Regions from separate parts of the Pseudarthrobacter sp. CC12 genome, predicted to be linked through region 1. Evidence: riboswitches for the same ligand, from Rfam matches in the RefSeq annotation. Region 1 holds a riboswitch; each other region holds the start of a gene.
What was found. A riboswitch is a leader RNA that binds a small molecule or an ion and turns the genes downstream of it on or off. The one in region 1 is predicted to bind cyclic di-AMP.
Positions count from the first base shown of each region.

Region 2: linked by a shared signal. The riboswitch ahead of PV772_RS21365 (LysM peptidoglycan-binding domain-containing protein) and the one ahead of PV772_RS09275 (hypothetical protein) in region 1 are both predicted to bind cyclic di-AMP.
Region 3: linked by a shared signal. The riboswitch ahead of PV772_RS09770 (M23 family metallopeptidase) and the one ahead of PV772_RS09275 (hypothetical protein) in region 1 are both predicted to bind cyclic di-AMP.
Region 4: linked by a shared signal. The riboswitch ahead of PV772_RS14890 (M23 family metallopeptidase) and the one ahead of PV772_RS09275 (hypothetical protein) in region 1 are both predicted to bind cyclic di-AMP.

Region 1 covers NZ_JARDJH010000009.1:82,345-85,787, forward strand. The annotation lists gene PV772_RS09270 (glycosyltransferase family 39 protein) at 1-1,627, shown strand, start outside; cyclic di-AMP (ydaO/yuaA leader) riboswitch at 1,827-1,990, shown strand; gene PV772_RS09275 (hypothetical protein) at 1,996-2,685, shown strand; gene PV772_RS09280 (VOC family protein) at 2,861-3,265, opposite strand; gene upp (uracil phosphoribosyltransferase) at 3,369-3,443, opposite strand, start outside.
Region 2 covers NZ_JARDJH010000050.1:21,507-24,949, forward strand. The annotation lists gene PV772_RS21355 (TraR/DksA C4-type zinc finger protein) at 1-182, opposite strand, end outside; gene PV772_RS21360 (lytic transglycosylase domain-containing protein) at 204-1,553, opposite strand; cyclic di-AMP (ydaO/yuaA leader) riboswitch at 1,775-1,975, shown strand; gene PV772_RS21365 (LysM peptidoglycan-binding domain-containing protein) at 1,979-2,818, shown strand; gene PV772_RS21370 (protein adenylyltransferase SelO) at 2,926-3,443, opposite strand, start outside.
Region 3 covers NZ_JARDJH010000010.1:56,050-59,492, reverse strand. The annotation lists gene PV772_RS09780 (hypothetical protein) at 1-417, opposite strand, end outside; gene PV772_RS09775 (hypothetical protein) at 522-887, shown strand; gene PV772_RS09770 (M23 family metallopeptidase) at 1,137-1,955, opposite strand; cyclic di-AMP (ydaO/yuaA leader) riboswitch at 1,966-2,212, opposite strand; partial or broken gene PV772_RS09765 (transposase) at 2,597-2,890, opposite strand; gene PV772_RS09760 (DUF3093 domain-containing protein) at 2,960-3,443, opposite strand, start outside.
Region 4 covers NZ_JARDJH010000022.1:3,555-6,997, reverse strand. The annotation lists gene PV772_RS14895 (prolipoprotein diacylglyceryl transferase family protein) at 1-693, shown strand, start outside; gene PV772_RS14890 (M23 family metallopeptidase) at 1,368-2,138, opposite strand; cyclic di-AMP (ydaO/yuaA leader) riboswitch at 2,144-2,347, opposite strand; gene PV772_RS14885 (four-helix bundle copper-binding protein) at 3,243-3,443, shown strand, end outside.

The sequences.
Region 1 (3,443 bases):
CCACCGGGCCGGGTTGCTGGGCGCTGCCGTCCTCGCCCTCACGCCGGTTGCCACGCTGATGTTCAGGTTCAACAACCCTGACGCCCTGCTGGTGCTGCTCATGACTGCCGCCGGGTACGGGATCCTCCGTGCAATCCAGGAGGACCGGCCCCGCTGGCTCCTGCTGGCCGGCGTGTTCCTGGGCTTCGGCTTCCTGGCCAAGCAACTTCAGGTCCTGCTGGTGGTTCCCGGGTTCGCCCTGGCCTACATGGTTGCGGGGCCGGGCAGGCTGGGCCGGCGCCTCCTGCGGCTGGCCGCGGCAGGGGCGGCGTTGGTTGTTTCCGCCGGCTGGTGGCTCGCGGCCGTCGAGCTGACGCCTGCCAGCATGCGGCCCTACATTGGCGGGTCGCAGGACAACTCCATCCTGGAACTCACCCTTGGCTACAACGGATTGGGGCGGCTGACGGGCGACGAAACGGGCAGCGTGGGCGGGGGCAACGGCTGGGGCGTCCCCGGCCTGTTCCGGATGTTCAACAGCGAGTTCGGTGGCCAAATAGCGTGGCTGCTGCCCTCCGCCCTGATCCTTGCGGCGGGCCTGCTGTGGGTGGGCCGACGGGCGCCGCGGACGGATCCGGTGCGTGCGTCGGTGGTGGCCTGGGGCTCGTGGGTCCTGGTGACGGGCCTGGTGTTCAGCTTCATGGCCGGCATCATCCACCCCTACTACGCGGTGGCGCTGGCGCCGGGCATTGCGGCACTTACCGGCCTGGGCGCTGTTCTCCTGTGGCAGCACAGGCAGCAGCTGGCCGCTGCCATCCCGCTCGCGGCGGCGGTGGCAGCGGCAGCCCTGACGGCGTTCTCCCTGCTGGGCACCACCTCGGCCTACGGTCCGTGGCTGCGCTGGCTGGTGCTGGCGGCAGGGCTGGCCGCTTCCGCCGGAGTGGGCCTCAACCGGTTCCTGGGCCGCCGCTCCCTCCAGCGGACGACGGCGGTGCTGGCCGTTGCTGCGTCGCTCGCCGGGCCGCTTGCCTACTCCGTCTCCACGGCATCGGCGGCGCACAGCGGGGCAATCGTCAGCGCAGGCCCCACGTCAGGGTTCGGTACGGGCCCGGGCGGTACGGGCCCGGGCGGAGCGCCCGGCGGCACCGGGGGCAACGGGAACGGATTCGGCCCCAGTGGAACAGGCAGCACAGCCCAAGGCACGCAGGGACAGGGCACGCAGGGACAGGGCTTCCGGCAGCCAGGTACCCAAGGCGGCACAGGGTTTGCCAGGGGCCGCAGTGGAGGGATGGGCGGCCTCTTGGGTGCCCCCACGCCGTCGGCCGGGCTGGTCACCGCGCTCCGGGCGGGGGCCTCAAGCTACACCTGGGCTGCGGCCGTGGTGGGTTCGAACAACGCCGCCGGTTACCAGCTGGCAACCGAACTTCCAGTCATGGCGGTGGGCGGCTTCAACGGCACCGATCCCTCCCCCACGCTGGCGCAGTTCCAGGAGCTGGTGTCCCAGGGAAAGATCCATTTCTTCATCGCGGGCGGGACCATGCGCTCCACCAGCGGCTCGGATGCAGCAACGCAGATCGCTGAGTGGGTGGCCGCCAACTTCCAGTCGCAGAGCATCGGTGGCACCACGGTGTACGCCCTGGCAGGCCAGTAGCGAGGCAGTCCGGCCCGGACCGGAAGTCCCCGGCGGGCTGGACTGCTTCCGTTTAGCCGGTCCTCAGCGCGTGCGGCCGCAAACCGACGCGCGGAATCCGCGACTTCCGTTACCTAAATGTGACTTCTGCTTAATCTTCCTGTACCGTCGATTGGGTGCGGTTTCCGTTCGGGCCGCATATCCCGGGTTGACGCCAAGCTCTGCCGCTTCCCCGGATTCCGATTGAGCAACGGCAGAGGCGGGGGACCCACCGTCCCGGGCAATGACTGCCCTTGGGGTTAAGCCAGTACGTGATTTTCATTCCGTACGGCCGGATGCCCTCATCCGAACCCGACAGCTAACTCCGCAGGTGTGAGAGGCGATCAATCATGTCCAAAAACACGGCAGAATCATGCCTGCAGGCTAAACACAGGGCCAAACCGCAGGCCAAGAAGACCACCCTGGGCCAGCGCGCCGCCGTCCTTGCGGCATCGTGCGCGGTACTGGTGGGGGTAGGCGCGGCCGGACAGGCCACCAGCAGCATGACCCCGGCGTCGTCCACCCAGTCAAACACGGCAGCAGCCGACGCCCAAATGAGCATCGAGAAGAGCGAAATCCGCTCCAACCCGGTGGAGAGCCCCGCTCCCGCAGCCATCAGCGTTGCACCGCAGGCGGCTGAACCGGCTCCGGCAGCAGCGCCCGCGGCTCCCGCACCGGCCCCCGCCCCGGCACCCGCACCGGCCCCCGAGCCTGCACCCGCCGTCGCAGTCAACGATCCCGCCGGCGCCCAGGCATACGCCGCCGGCCAGCTGGCCACATTCGGCTGGGGACCTGACCAGATGCAGTGCCTGCAGACCCTGTGGACCAAGGAATCCGACTGGACCACCACAGCTACCAATCCCAGCAGCGGGGCGTACGGAATCGTCCAGTCCCTCCCCGCCGAGAAGATGGCCAGCTCAGGTGCGGACTACCTCACCAACTACCGGACCCAGATCAACTGGGGCCTGGATTACATCAAGAAGAGCTACCAGTCCCCCTGCGGTGCACTGAACTTCCACCTGGCGCACAACTGGTACTAGGCACCATTTCCCTGCCGCGGCGCGACGAAGCGGCACCTTCAGCTGAGCCTTTCCAGCATTGACGGCCGCCCGACGACGCGTCCCTGGCCCCGCCGTCGTTCGCCCTGGAGTGGGGCCCGGCAGGGAACTACCGCGCAGTGAGGGCCGCATCCCCGGGGATGCGGCCCTCACTGGTTTAAGGTGCAGAGCTTGGCGCCGCGCCTGCCCCGGCGTTCCGCCAGGGTATGCACTGGACAGACCACTTGTTGCCGTCCGGATCGGCGAAGTACACGAAGTGTCCCCAGTCCTGGACGTCCACGTCACTGACGTCCACACCGTTGGTTTTCAGGAAGTCATGCGCCGCGGTGATGTCGCTGACCACCAGTTGCAGGTTTGACCCGGTGCCGGGAGGTGCGTCCGTCAGCCCCTCGCCAATGCAGATGGAGCAGGCCGAACCTGGCGGCGTCAGCTGCACGAAACGGAGGTCGTCCGAGGGCCGCTCATCGTAGTCGGCGTTGAAGCCCACCTTGTTGACGTAGAAGTCCTTGGCGCGGTCAACGTCGGAGACAGGGACAAAGACAAGTTCGAGTTTCCAGTCCATCCGCACAGGCTAGCGGCGGGGCGCCGGTCCGAAAAGGCCCAGCGCAAAAAGAAAGCCGTCTAAGACAGTCCCTCCCCGACAGGTCCCGTCCGGAGGCAGGTGGCTACCCGGCGATGCCGTAGAGGCGGTCGCCGGCATCGCCCAGCCCGGGAACGATGTAGGACTTCTCGTTGAGCTT
Region 2 (3,443 bases), on a different contig from region 1:
GCTGAAGCCTGCGAGAGTTCGAAGGCAATGGTGGCACCTTCGGGATCGTGCTCGTCATCCACATTGGAGTCCTGGCGCGCCGAATTTGCGGCCTCGATATCCGCCCGCAGCGCCGGCAGCAGTGCCACGCGCCGGGCCCGCTCCTCTTCGAGCAGCGCGCGGAACCGTTCGAAATCAGGCATGGGGACAGCCTAACGCGTCAATCAGTACCAGTTCAGGGCGACGGAGTGGTTCCATGCCGCGCACGGGGAACCATACCGGTCCTTGATGTAGCCAAGGCCCCAGTCGACCTGCGTGCGGTAGCTGGTGAGCCAGTCGCTGCCGGCACTGGCGTACTTGCCCGGCGGCAGCGCCTGGGCTATTCCATAGGCACCGGAGTAGGCGTTGGTGGCCGTGGTCAGCCAGCTGGACTCCTTGGTCCACAGCTGGGCAAGGCACAGGAACTGGTCCTGGCCCCACCCGTAGGCGGCCAGGCGCCCCGATGCATAGCTTTTCGCTCCGGCCGGATCGTTCACCGCACCGCCGGGAACGGAAGGAACGACGACGGCGGGCTGAGCCGGCGGGGCCGGCGCCTCCGGGGCGGCCGGCCCGGGATCGACAGCGGGAGGAGGGACCGGAACGGGTTGGACACCGCCGGGCTGGACGGGACCTGCCGGGGCCGGGTTTGCCGCGGGCGCGGGTGCCTTCGGCTGCTGCGCCGCCGCGGCGGAGGCCCTGGCCTCGGCCTCCGCCTGCTGCCGGGCCTGCTCCTGCGCGGCGGCGCGCTTGGCCGCCTGGGCCGCCTCGTAGGCAGCCTGCGCCGCCTGGCCCTGGCGGTACTCACCCTCAAGGGCCGCCGTCGTGCCTTTCAGGGCTGCGAGCTGGGCTGTCAGCTCGCCGCCATGCCGCTGTTCCTCCGCCACCTGCCGGGCCAGCGAATCCTGGGCCGCGCGGGCGGACTCCAGCGTTGCCTTCGCCTCCGCGGCAAGCCGCTCCCGCTCGCTCCTGGCAACCTTCTCCTGGTCGGCAAGGGCGGCGGCTGCCTGTTCAGCGGCCGCCGCCTTGGTGACCAGGGCCGCAGTCTTGTCCCCAACGAGCTTGACCAGGTTGAGCCCCTGGACGCTGTTGGTTCCCAGGGCATCCAGCGCCACGAAGAACCCCGTGTTGGTTCCGCCGGTTTTGTAGGACTCGACAGCCAGGGCGCCGAGGTCTTTCCGGTAACGTGCCAACTCCTGGTTGGCGTGGGCGGACCGGGCGGAAAGGGTCTCGAGGCGGGAAGAAGCTGCCTGGAGCCCGGCGTCGGCGGCAGCGTACCCTGCCGCCGAGCGCACGGCGGCTTCCCCTGCCGCCTCAGACTCGGCTTCGAGGCGGGACAGCAGTCCGTTGATGATGGTGATCTCCCCCGCCTTCGAAGCTTCCGAGGACTGGGCCGCCTGCACGTCTGCCCACGAAGGATACCCGCCGGTTGGGGGCGGGTCGTCGGCAGTGGCCGGAAGGACAACGGTGGCGGCCAGGGCAACAGCCGCCAGGCCCCCCAGTACGGGGAACCTGGCGGTGGTCACGAACAGGGGCATAGTCCCGAAGCTTACCGGCGGATTGGAGGGGCACGCAGGAAGCCGTCTCCACATTGTTACTTGGACGGTAGCCACCGCCATCAGTCGAGGTCAGGCGGGAAGCAGGCTTATCGTCCACACGTTTGCGCAATTCGAGAGGGCAGCCTCGTATGTTACCTAAATGTGACAATCGCCGTGCCCATGGGTTAGGGTCGTCAGGTGTCCCTCTCAGACGGGACATTCCCGTCAGTATGCCGAGCCCTGCCGCTGACCATGGGATCCAACCGCTCCAGTTGGCAGGGACGGGGGAACCAAGTTTCCACGGCCACATGTGGCCTAGGGGTTAAGTCGGCAGCGCCTCCCTCCATCGCGGGGCCGCTCCCGGCCGGGTATCTCCAGCCCGAACCCGACAGCTCACCCCGCAGGCATGGGAGAGGCGATCAACCGTGTCAAAAAATTCCATTTCAGCCCGCCACCGCGCGACTCCGGCCCGCTCCATTGTGCTCGAGGGCCTCGCCGTAACAGCCAAGTCGCAGGCCCGCTCCCTGGGCCGCCCGGCGCTCGCTGTGGCAGCAGCGTCCGGCATTGCGTTCGGCGTGGGCGCTCCGGCCCACGCTGGCGTAACCGCACCGGACACTACTGAGCAGACCAGTGTGCAGGCCACCGCCGCAGCACCTGCTGCAGCCCCTGCCGCAGCAGCAGGGAACGTCCACACCGTGGTTTCCGGCGACACCCTCGGCGCCATCGCCGCGGCGTACGGCGTCAACCTCAATGACGTCCTGTCCGCCAACGGCCTGGGCCTGTCCTCGGTCATTTACCCGGGCGACCAGATCCAGATTCCCGGCGCCGGCTACACCGCAGCGCCGGCACCGGCCCCGGCTGCAGCACCCGTGCAGGCGGCAGCCGCCACCGCACCGGCCAACACCGGCATGAACATGTCCTACGCCTCGGCAACGCCTGTGGCTTCCACTACGGGCACCGGCACCGGCGCGGCGATCCTCGCCTCGGCCTACAGCCAGCTGGGTGTCCAGCAGGACTGCACCGCGATGGTTGAGAAGGCACTGCGCTCCGTCGGCAAGTCCGTAGGCGACCTGGCCCCCACCCAGTTCTTCCAGTACGGCACGGTGGTGGGCTCTCCCGCCCCCGGTGACCTGATCATCACCTCCGGCCACGTGGGCGTTTACGCAGGCAACGGCCAGGTTGTCAGCGGCGGCGTCAACGGCTTCGACACGCAGGTGCACTCCATCAGCTGGCTCGGCGGGTACTCCGCAGTGCGCGTAGCCTAGTCCCTGCCGGTCGGGCCCGCATGGCGGTGCCGACTGTGAAGGAGGGTGGCAGCCGGGAAACCGGCTGCCACCCTCCTGTCGTTAACGCACCCGCCGCGCCGCCGCGGTCAGGTCCCGCAGAACGTCATGTAGCTGCCGAAGTCCTCCGGCGGTCCCTGCATATAGCGTTCCAGGCCGGGCCGTTCAGTGAAGGGGTGGCTGACAGCTGCCAGCAGCTGCTGCAGCGGAGCCCGGTCCCCTCCGGTGGCTGCGGACAGCGCCTCCTCCACAAGGTGGTTCCGGGGAATGTACGCAGGATTCACGCTGTCCATCAGCTGAGCGTCCGGCTGGAGATCCTGCCACCCCACCACCCAGGAATCAAGGGCGGCAAGGTCAAGGACCATGCCGCGCACGGGGCGGCGGTCCCCTCGGGCGGCTTTACCCAGGTTGCGGAAGAACAGGGTGTAGTCCACGGGTCCGTCCTTCAGGATGTCGAGGACATCATCCACCAAGGCCCCGGCGGCGCCGCTTTCATCGACGCCGTCCAGACCCAGCTTGGCCGCCATCCCGCGGGTCCATGCCTTGCTGTACTGGCCCCGGAAACCGCCCAGGACCTCCACCGCCGGGGCCACGGCTTTCTCCTGGT
Region 3 (3,443 bases), on a different contig from region 1:
CCACAAGGCCCAGCGGAATTCCTTCTTCGTGACCCTGGTGCCGATGAGCAGCAGCCAGCTTAAGCCAAAAATCAGGGGGAACAGCGTGCCGGCAGTCTTGTGGACATAGTTCAGCTGGCCGCGGGCATCGTCGTCCATGGCTGCGTGCAGCTGGGCGGCATAGTCGGCAGAGAACCCGCCGATCAGCGAATCAGGCATGGCCAGTCCGTTGGACAGTTGCGTCATCTGGTTCAGCGTCAGCAGATGCAGGTACCAGAACAGGAAGACGCTGGCCACGACGCCGGCGATCACAATGAGGTTGCTGTTGCTCTGGGCCCTCTGCGGCGTCCGTGAGGAAATAACCGGGGGCAGCCCGTGCTCGGGGACTACGGCCTTGGCGCCGTGCTTCCTGATCCGCTGGGCGGGGGTCTTGGCCATGGCCCCATTATCCCGTACCTGGTGCTCTGCTCTTGTTGACAAACCACATGAGGGGGGCGTCGCATGGGGCAATGGGTGTTGATACGCAGCGCAGGGCACGGTGGATGGCTTCCCTAATCATGCTGGTCCTGGCCGGTGCGAGCGTGGCCATCGCCCGGGTTTCGGAAGCCACCGGCGCGGTGAGGCAGTTCGAAACTACCGCCCTGATACCCGCCATCGCCGTGCTGATCATCGTCATGGCCGGCTACCTGATCAGGGGCCGGTCCGCCGGCCAACCTATGGTCCTGACCCGCCTGAAATGGAAGTACCGCGTCCTGACAATCGCCGCGATAGCAGGCGCGGCAATCACCTGGTTGCTTTCTATGGCCCGCCCCCACGACCTTCTGATCGCCGCCTACATTCCCGCCGTTCTGGCGAACCTGATCTTCAACCTTTTCGACCGACGCACACCACCTCCCACAAGGGCCTAACAGAGCAGAACACCTATCGCCCAACCTTCACGGATCAGGCAGAAGGCAACCTCAGATCGGGGCTCACCAACCGCAGAATCCGTGCTGAACGTGTTCGGCCGAAGGTGCACGGTCGTTGGAAACCACAGTCTCTGGTGGCCCGGAAGCGGGCGTCCGCCTGTGCCCTCCATCGCGCTAGAGCATCCGGGATTTGTATGTCACATTCAGGTCACGGCAACTCACGACGGTTTGAGAGCTTGCCATCAGGCTTTAGAGCCAGCCGTTGGGGTCGACAACTTGACCGTTGACTTCCACCTCGAAGTGGAGGTGGCAGCCGGTGGAAGCGCCCGTGGTCCCGCTGAAGGCCACAATGTCCCCCCGGGACACTTTCTGACCCTGGGTCACGTTAAAGGAAGACAGGTGGTTGTATGTGGTTTTCAGGCCATTGCCGTGATCCACGACCACGCGGTTTCCTCCGCCATACGGGTGCCAACCTGCGAAGGTGACGGTGCCTGCGGCAGCGGCCAGGACGGAAGTGCCGCACTGCGCCACAAGGTCCTGTCCCCGGTGGAAGTCCCCTGAGCCGCCCGTGATGGGACTGACCCGGTTCCCGAACGGCGAAACCGTGGTCATTGCAGCGAGCGGGGCGCCGAGAGTTCCGGCGGAGGCTGCGCGGGTGATGGAACCGGCCGACTGGGCACTGAGTAGCTGTTTCAGCTTGCCGTCCGGGTCCGCCCGGGTGCCAACGGCGGACCGGCTGAACTCGATCCGCGCTCCCGGCGCGGCGGAAATTTCAGGCTGCGCGGCGGCGGCAATGGAAGACAAGGGCTCACCCTGTTCCTGTGCTGCCATCATCGGCCCGGTCACCGGAACACTCACGGTGAGTACCAGACCCGATGCTGCCAACGCGATGCCGGCCTTCTGGCCCATGCCACTGGCACCGGCGAAATCAGTGATCTGGCGGAAGGGCCCCCGGCGGCGGCGTGCTTCGCGGTGCGGATCGCGGGGCCTCTCCGCCGTATGAGCCTCGGCCACCCGGGGCGCCGGAGCGGGGCCTGTCGCGCGTCGGCGGCCCCTGGAGTACTGCATGGCCAAGACTTTTTCCTCTCTGGATAGCCTGCGAAGTTAGCTGTCGGATTCGGATCAGAGAGTTCAAAGACCCGGTCCGCCGTAACATGCACTTTGCGCAGAGGTATCCCGTGAGGATCCTTGGCTCGAAGTGGGCTTGCTGCTGACGGACTTCACCCCGAGGCAGTCCTGCGACTGCCGGTTGTGGTTCCTCCGCCTCTGCCAGTTGGTGACTCGTGGGCACCTGATCCGCTGGCAGAGCTCGGCTCCGGATCAGGTAACGCTTTGGTATCGATGCTTGAGGTCAAATACTAGTCGAGAAATCCGACGGTAATAAATCCGTTATCTTCCGGAACGGCACGTCACTGCGCCCGGTGGGAAGAGCATCTGGCGCGAACGATGCGCCGCGGACTACGCCGAAGGGTTGGCTCAGTCACGGAAGCGACCTTGGAGTAATCGAGTGGTCGTTCGGGATGGGTTGAGTGCTTCCTGTCGTCCGTGACAATCAATCCCGATGTTGCGAACGCCGTCATTGGGAACTGGGATCCATGGTCTGGCGACGCCGGATCTGTTGCTTGGAACAGTTGTCAAATGTAGGACAGTGTGCTGCTTCTTCCCGTGTCGAAGAATGTTGAAGCGATCTATAAGTTCTCGGAGTGGCCCGTCAGCCCATAGCCGCATGCGGCCTTCCAACGCAGATCGAAAGTCAAAGCCTCGGCGGTTTCCGGGTTAGAGAGGCCCTGCAGTGCCTGCAACACCAGCACCGGCCCGATCACCGGCGCCGGAACGGAGGGCCGGCCCCGCCGCGACGGGAACAGGTCCTCCATCATCGAATCCGGAAACAAGCGCCCCCGATGCCTGGCCAGAAAAGCAAAGATACTGCCCGGAGCCAACAACTCCCCGGCCAGCGCTTCCACATCCAAATACCCGCGTTGCGCATCCTCGCGTCCCTGCATAAGACCAGTCTCAACCGCCACGCCCACCAGTCCAGCCGACGCGCCCCACATCCGCCGATTAGCAGGCTCCTAGTGCCGCTGGGCTGACAGGGCCGCGATCAGTTGGTCGGGGTGCCGGGTGGACGCCAGCCAGTACGGGGTCCGGTCGGAGGGATCGGTGATCTCGATCCGGACCACCGGATCCACCCAGCCACGGATGCACAGAAACGCCAGGCCATTGAGCCGGGTGCCGCGTTCCGCCGTCGCTTCGGCGCGGCGGAACGCCGTCGTGGTGCCGACGAAGCTCCGTTCGATCGTGGCCCGGCCCACACGCAGCGTTGACCCGGTCACCTGGATTGTCGGGGTGGAGCGGACCAGCACTACGAAAATGATGGCGAACAGCACAATAGCTCCGGTGATCCCGGCCGCGATGCTGATGGGCGCCAGAATCAGGATTACGGCGCTCGAGAAGCCCGCGGAGACCAGCCAGATCCAGAAGTTCGGCCAGAGCTTCTCGGTGTAAAGAACGCTGGCGTCACCGGGTGCGCTCTTTTGGGCAGGCGCAGCTCCACTG
Region 4 (3,443 bases), on a different contig from region 1:
CAGGGGCCCGGCGTCCACGCCTGGTCCTGGCCTGTACTACTGGGTCTGGGCGCGGTCCTGGCTATTCTCGTTCAGGCCCTGTTCCTGACCAGGCAGGGCATTGACCCGGCAGTTCCTGTGTGGCTCACCGTACTGGCCAACGCGGTTGGCGGGGTGTGTGCCCGGCTCTGGTCGCTTGCCCTGAACCGCCAGCCGCTGAGCGGGTTCTTCAAAACCGGTGCGTGCATCCAGGGGTTCCTGGCCGGTGCGCTGGCCACCATCATCGTCGGGTCGCTGGTCGTTGGATTGCCGACGGGCCGGATCCTGGACGCGACGGCGGTCGGACTCTTCTTCGGCATGACCCTGGGTCGGACCGGATGTTTCTTTAGCGGGTGCTGTTACGGGCGCCCCACCGCCTCGCGATGGGGGCTATGGTCCTCGGACCGTCGGGTAGGACGGCTTAGGTACCCTGTCCAGCTCTATGAGGCGTTTCTGTCATTGCTGATCGGCCTCGGAACGCTGGCCGTGACGCTGGCAGGGCCACCGAGCATTCCCGGGCTGGTCTTCGTCGGCTCCATCATGGTCTACACCCTGGGCCGGCAGTTGCTCTTCCCGTTGCGGGTGGAGTCCCGCACACGGCGGGGGCGAACACTGACCATTGTGGTGTGCACCCTGATTCTGGGCGCAGACATCATGCTGGCCGTCTTGTCCTGATCGTCACTACGGCAAAGTGAGGCCAAGCACCAACAGGCACTCAGTTCCCCCGGCCGGGGCTACGCCCGCCATGGCCTTCACGGCCATGTGCTGAGCGAGGAACCACCCAACCGGGTACCTGGGCGACACGGCCTGCCGCGGGAGCCGCGGGCTCATCCCCGTCCGGGGCCCTCACCGCCCGGTCCGCTTCCGTTGGTCGCCTCGGTTTCGTTGACCCCAGGCTGGCTGCGGGCATCATCCGTTTCTTCCGAAACGGGTTCGCTTCCTTGCTCGAACTGCGCTCGGTAACGTACACGCCGGATTCGTCTGGTCATGGAAACCATGAGCAGGACAACTCCGATGACCATGAACGCCGTCATCGCGAAACCCAGGAATCCGGGAGTTACCTGATCCGCGTCCAGCCCTGGCCTCAGACCCTCGTTGCCTGGAGCCGGGGCCGGCGTCGTAGCCAAGGCGTAAAGACCCGCGGCAACAATTGGGATTTGCACTGTATAGTCCTTTGTCCGGCTCGTTGTGTGGGCGCCCGCAGATGGCCCTCGTGCGTAATCCGCCCGAGCCCGCTGAGCGCGGTCCGTCAGGACCGCAGAGAAACAGGGTGCAGGACGCACCCGCTACTGTACCGCTTCATTGCGCGGCTGCCGCTTTTCACAGCAGTCAGCGCAGCCATCTACCTCTTAGATGAAGGCAGCCGGGTCGACGGTCTGGCCGTTGACCATGACCTCGAAGTGAAGGTGGCAGCCGGTGGAGGCACCGGTTGTGCCTACCCCTGCAATCTGCTGGCCCTGAGCCACGGACTGCCCGACCGAGACACCGATAGTGGACAGGTGGTTGTAGGTGGTCTTCAGTCCGTTGCCGTGATCGACGACGATCCGGTTGCCGCTGCCGTACGGACTCCAGCCGGCCTCGGTGACGGCGCCGGAACCGGCGGCGAAGACCGCCGTCGTGCACGCACCGGTCAAATCGATTCCGGTGTGCAGCTCCGCGGCGGCCCCGGTGATCGGGCTGGTTCTGAAGCCGAAGGGGGAGCTGACGTTAATCGACGCGAGCGGGGCACGCAACCCCTTGGAAGGGGATGCCGGGGCGTGGGCGACCTCGGGTGCTTTGACCGCCCCTGCGGGCTGCGCCGGCGCAGCGGGCGCAGGCGCTGGCTGGGAGGTCACCTCCGGGCGGTCAAATGTGAGGACAGTGTCGGCTGCTGCCGTGACCGCCGTTTCCGGGGCCGGGGCTGCCACGGCGGCTGGCCGGGGCTGGGCCGCAGCGCGGCTGCCGGGGTCTGCCTGCGCCGCGGACAGGGCAGTGAGGGCGATCATTCCCGTGACGGCTGCTGTTAGGCCGAACTGCTGGCTGCGGAGCCGGAACGTGGGTTCACGGAAGAACGGCGGGCGGCGTGCTGAGGCAGCGGCCGGAAGTGCGCGGCGACGGCCGTGTTTTGGCTGGGCAGACAAGATAGCGGTCCTCTCGGCGCCGGCGAAGTTAGCTGTCGGATTCGGACGAGTGGACTGTCCGGCTGCCCTGCAGGACGCGATTGGGACGCGTGGTCACAGGGCCGGCTTCACCCCAAGGTGCACCATGGCACACCGTATGTGGGTCCTCCGCCCCCGCCTGAGAAAGATCAGGATCACGGACCGCCGGCGGGGTTTGGCGAAGCGGTCACATCCATACCCGTTGGGGGTATGTGTTGGTGCGACTCTAGCGAAGCGTCGGCGTAGGTTACAAATCCGTTATCAAAGGCGCTCCGGGCTTAAGGGGGCAGGGATGGTGACTGGCGGGGCACCGGAAGGATACGCTGGGCGAGACTTGCCCCCAGGAGAGACCAGATGGCCCTTCAACGTTCGACGCCTCCACTGCTGGTCCGCAGGCTTGCGGCGCTGCGGGCTGTCCTTTCCTGCCTCGTGATCGTCCTCCTAGTGGCCGGGCCAGTTGCCTTCTGTAATGGGCAGGCCCACGTGGTGGGGGTGTCCGACCCTAGCCCTTACTCCGCCGCACAGCGCCAGCGCCAGACTTTGATCCCCGGGGGACAGGAGAATCCTCGGGGACGTTCGGACAGAGTGACGCCGGTCGGAGCCCAATCCGCCTCCGACGTGCTCCGCGGGGTCCCGCGCAGCGGGTGCCACGAGGCCGGAGACACCCGGTCAGTCAGTCCACGGTCGTGGCCCGTTGCTGTGACCGACGCGGCGCAGCCAAGGCCCGGAGTGCTCCTCCCTGATTTCGCGGGTCCGCGCGCCCGGCCCCCGGCATCCCACATCGCTAACAGGCCCCAAGCACCGCTGAGCCGGCAGGCGCTAACCCTAACTCAACTGTCTGTCAGTCGGACATAAAAGGGCACGTTCTCCACGTCCGGCCGCGCGAACGCCAGGCCATAGGGCCTGCAAGTGGCACCCTTCGACCAGGCTGGCGTAAACACCGCGTGCGGCCGCCCTTTGGGTCCTGCCTTCAGCGATCAGAAGGAGGCCCGAGAGAGAACATCAGCCAAACAGCCGGCACATCAGAAACATCAGCCGGTCTCCGCACCAGGTTCCTCCCGTTCAGTATTGGAAAGAGAGAAAGAAATGACACACGGAAGCACCCACAAGATGCTCGATGCCTACCCGAAGGATCTTGGCGGCATCGATCAGCACATGCTCGCCGAATGCATTGCAGCGTGCTTTGACTGCTCACAGGCCTGTACCGCCTGCGCTGATGCCTGCCTCGGCGAAGACATGGTCGCCGAGTTGACCAAATGCATCCGCACCGATCTTGACTGTGCAGAC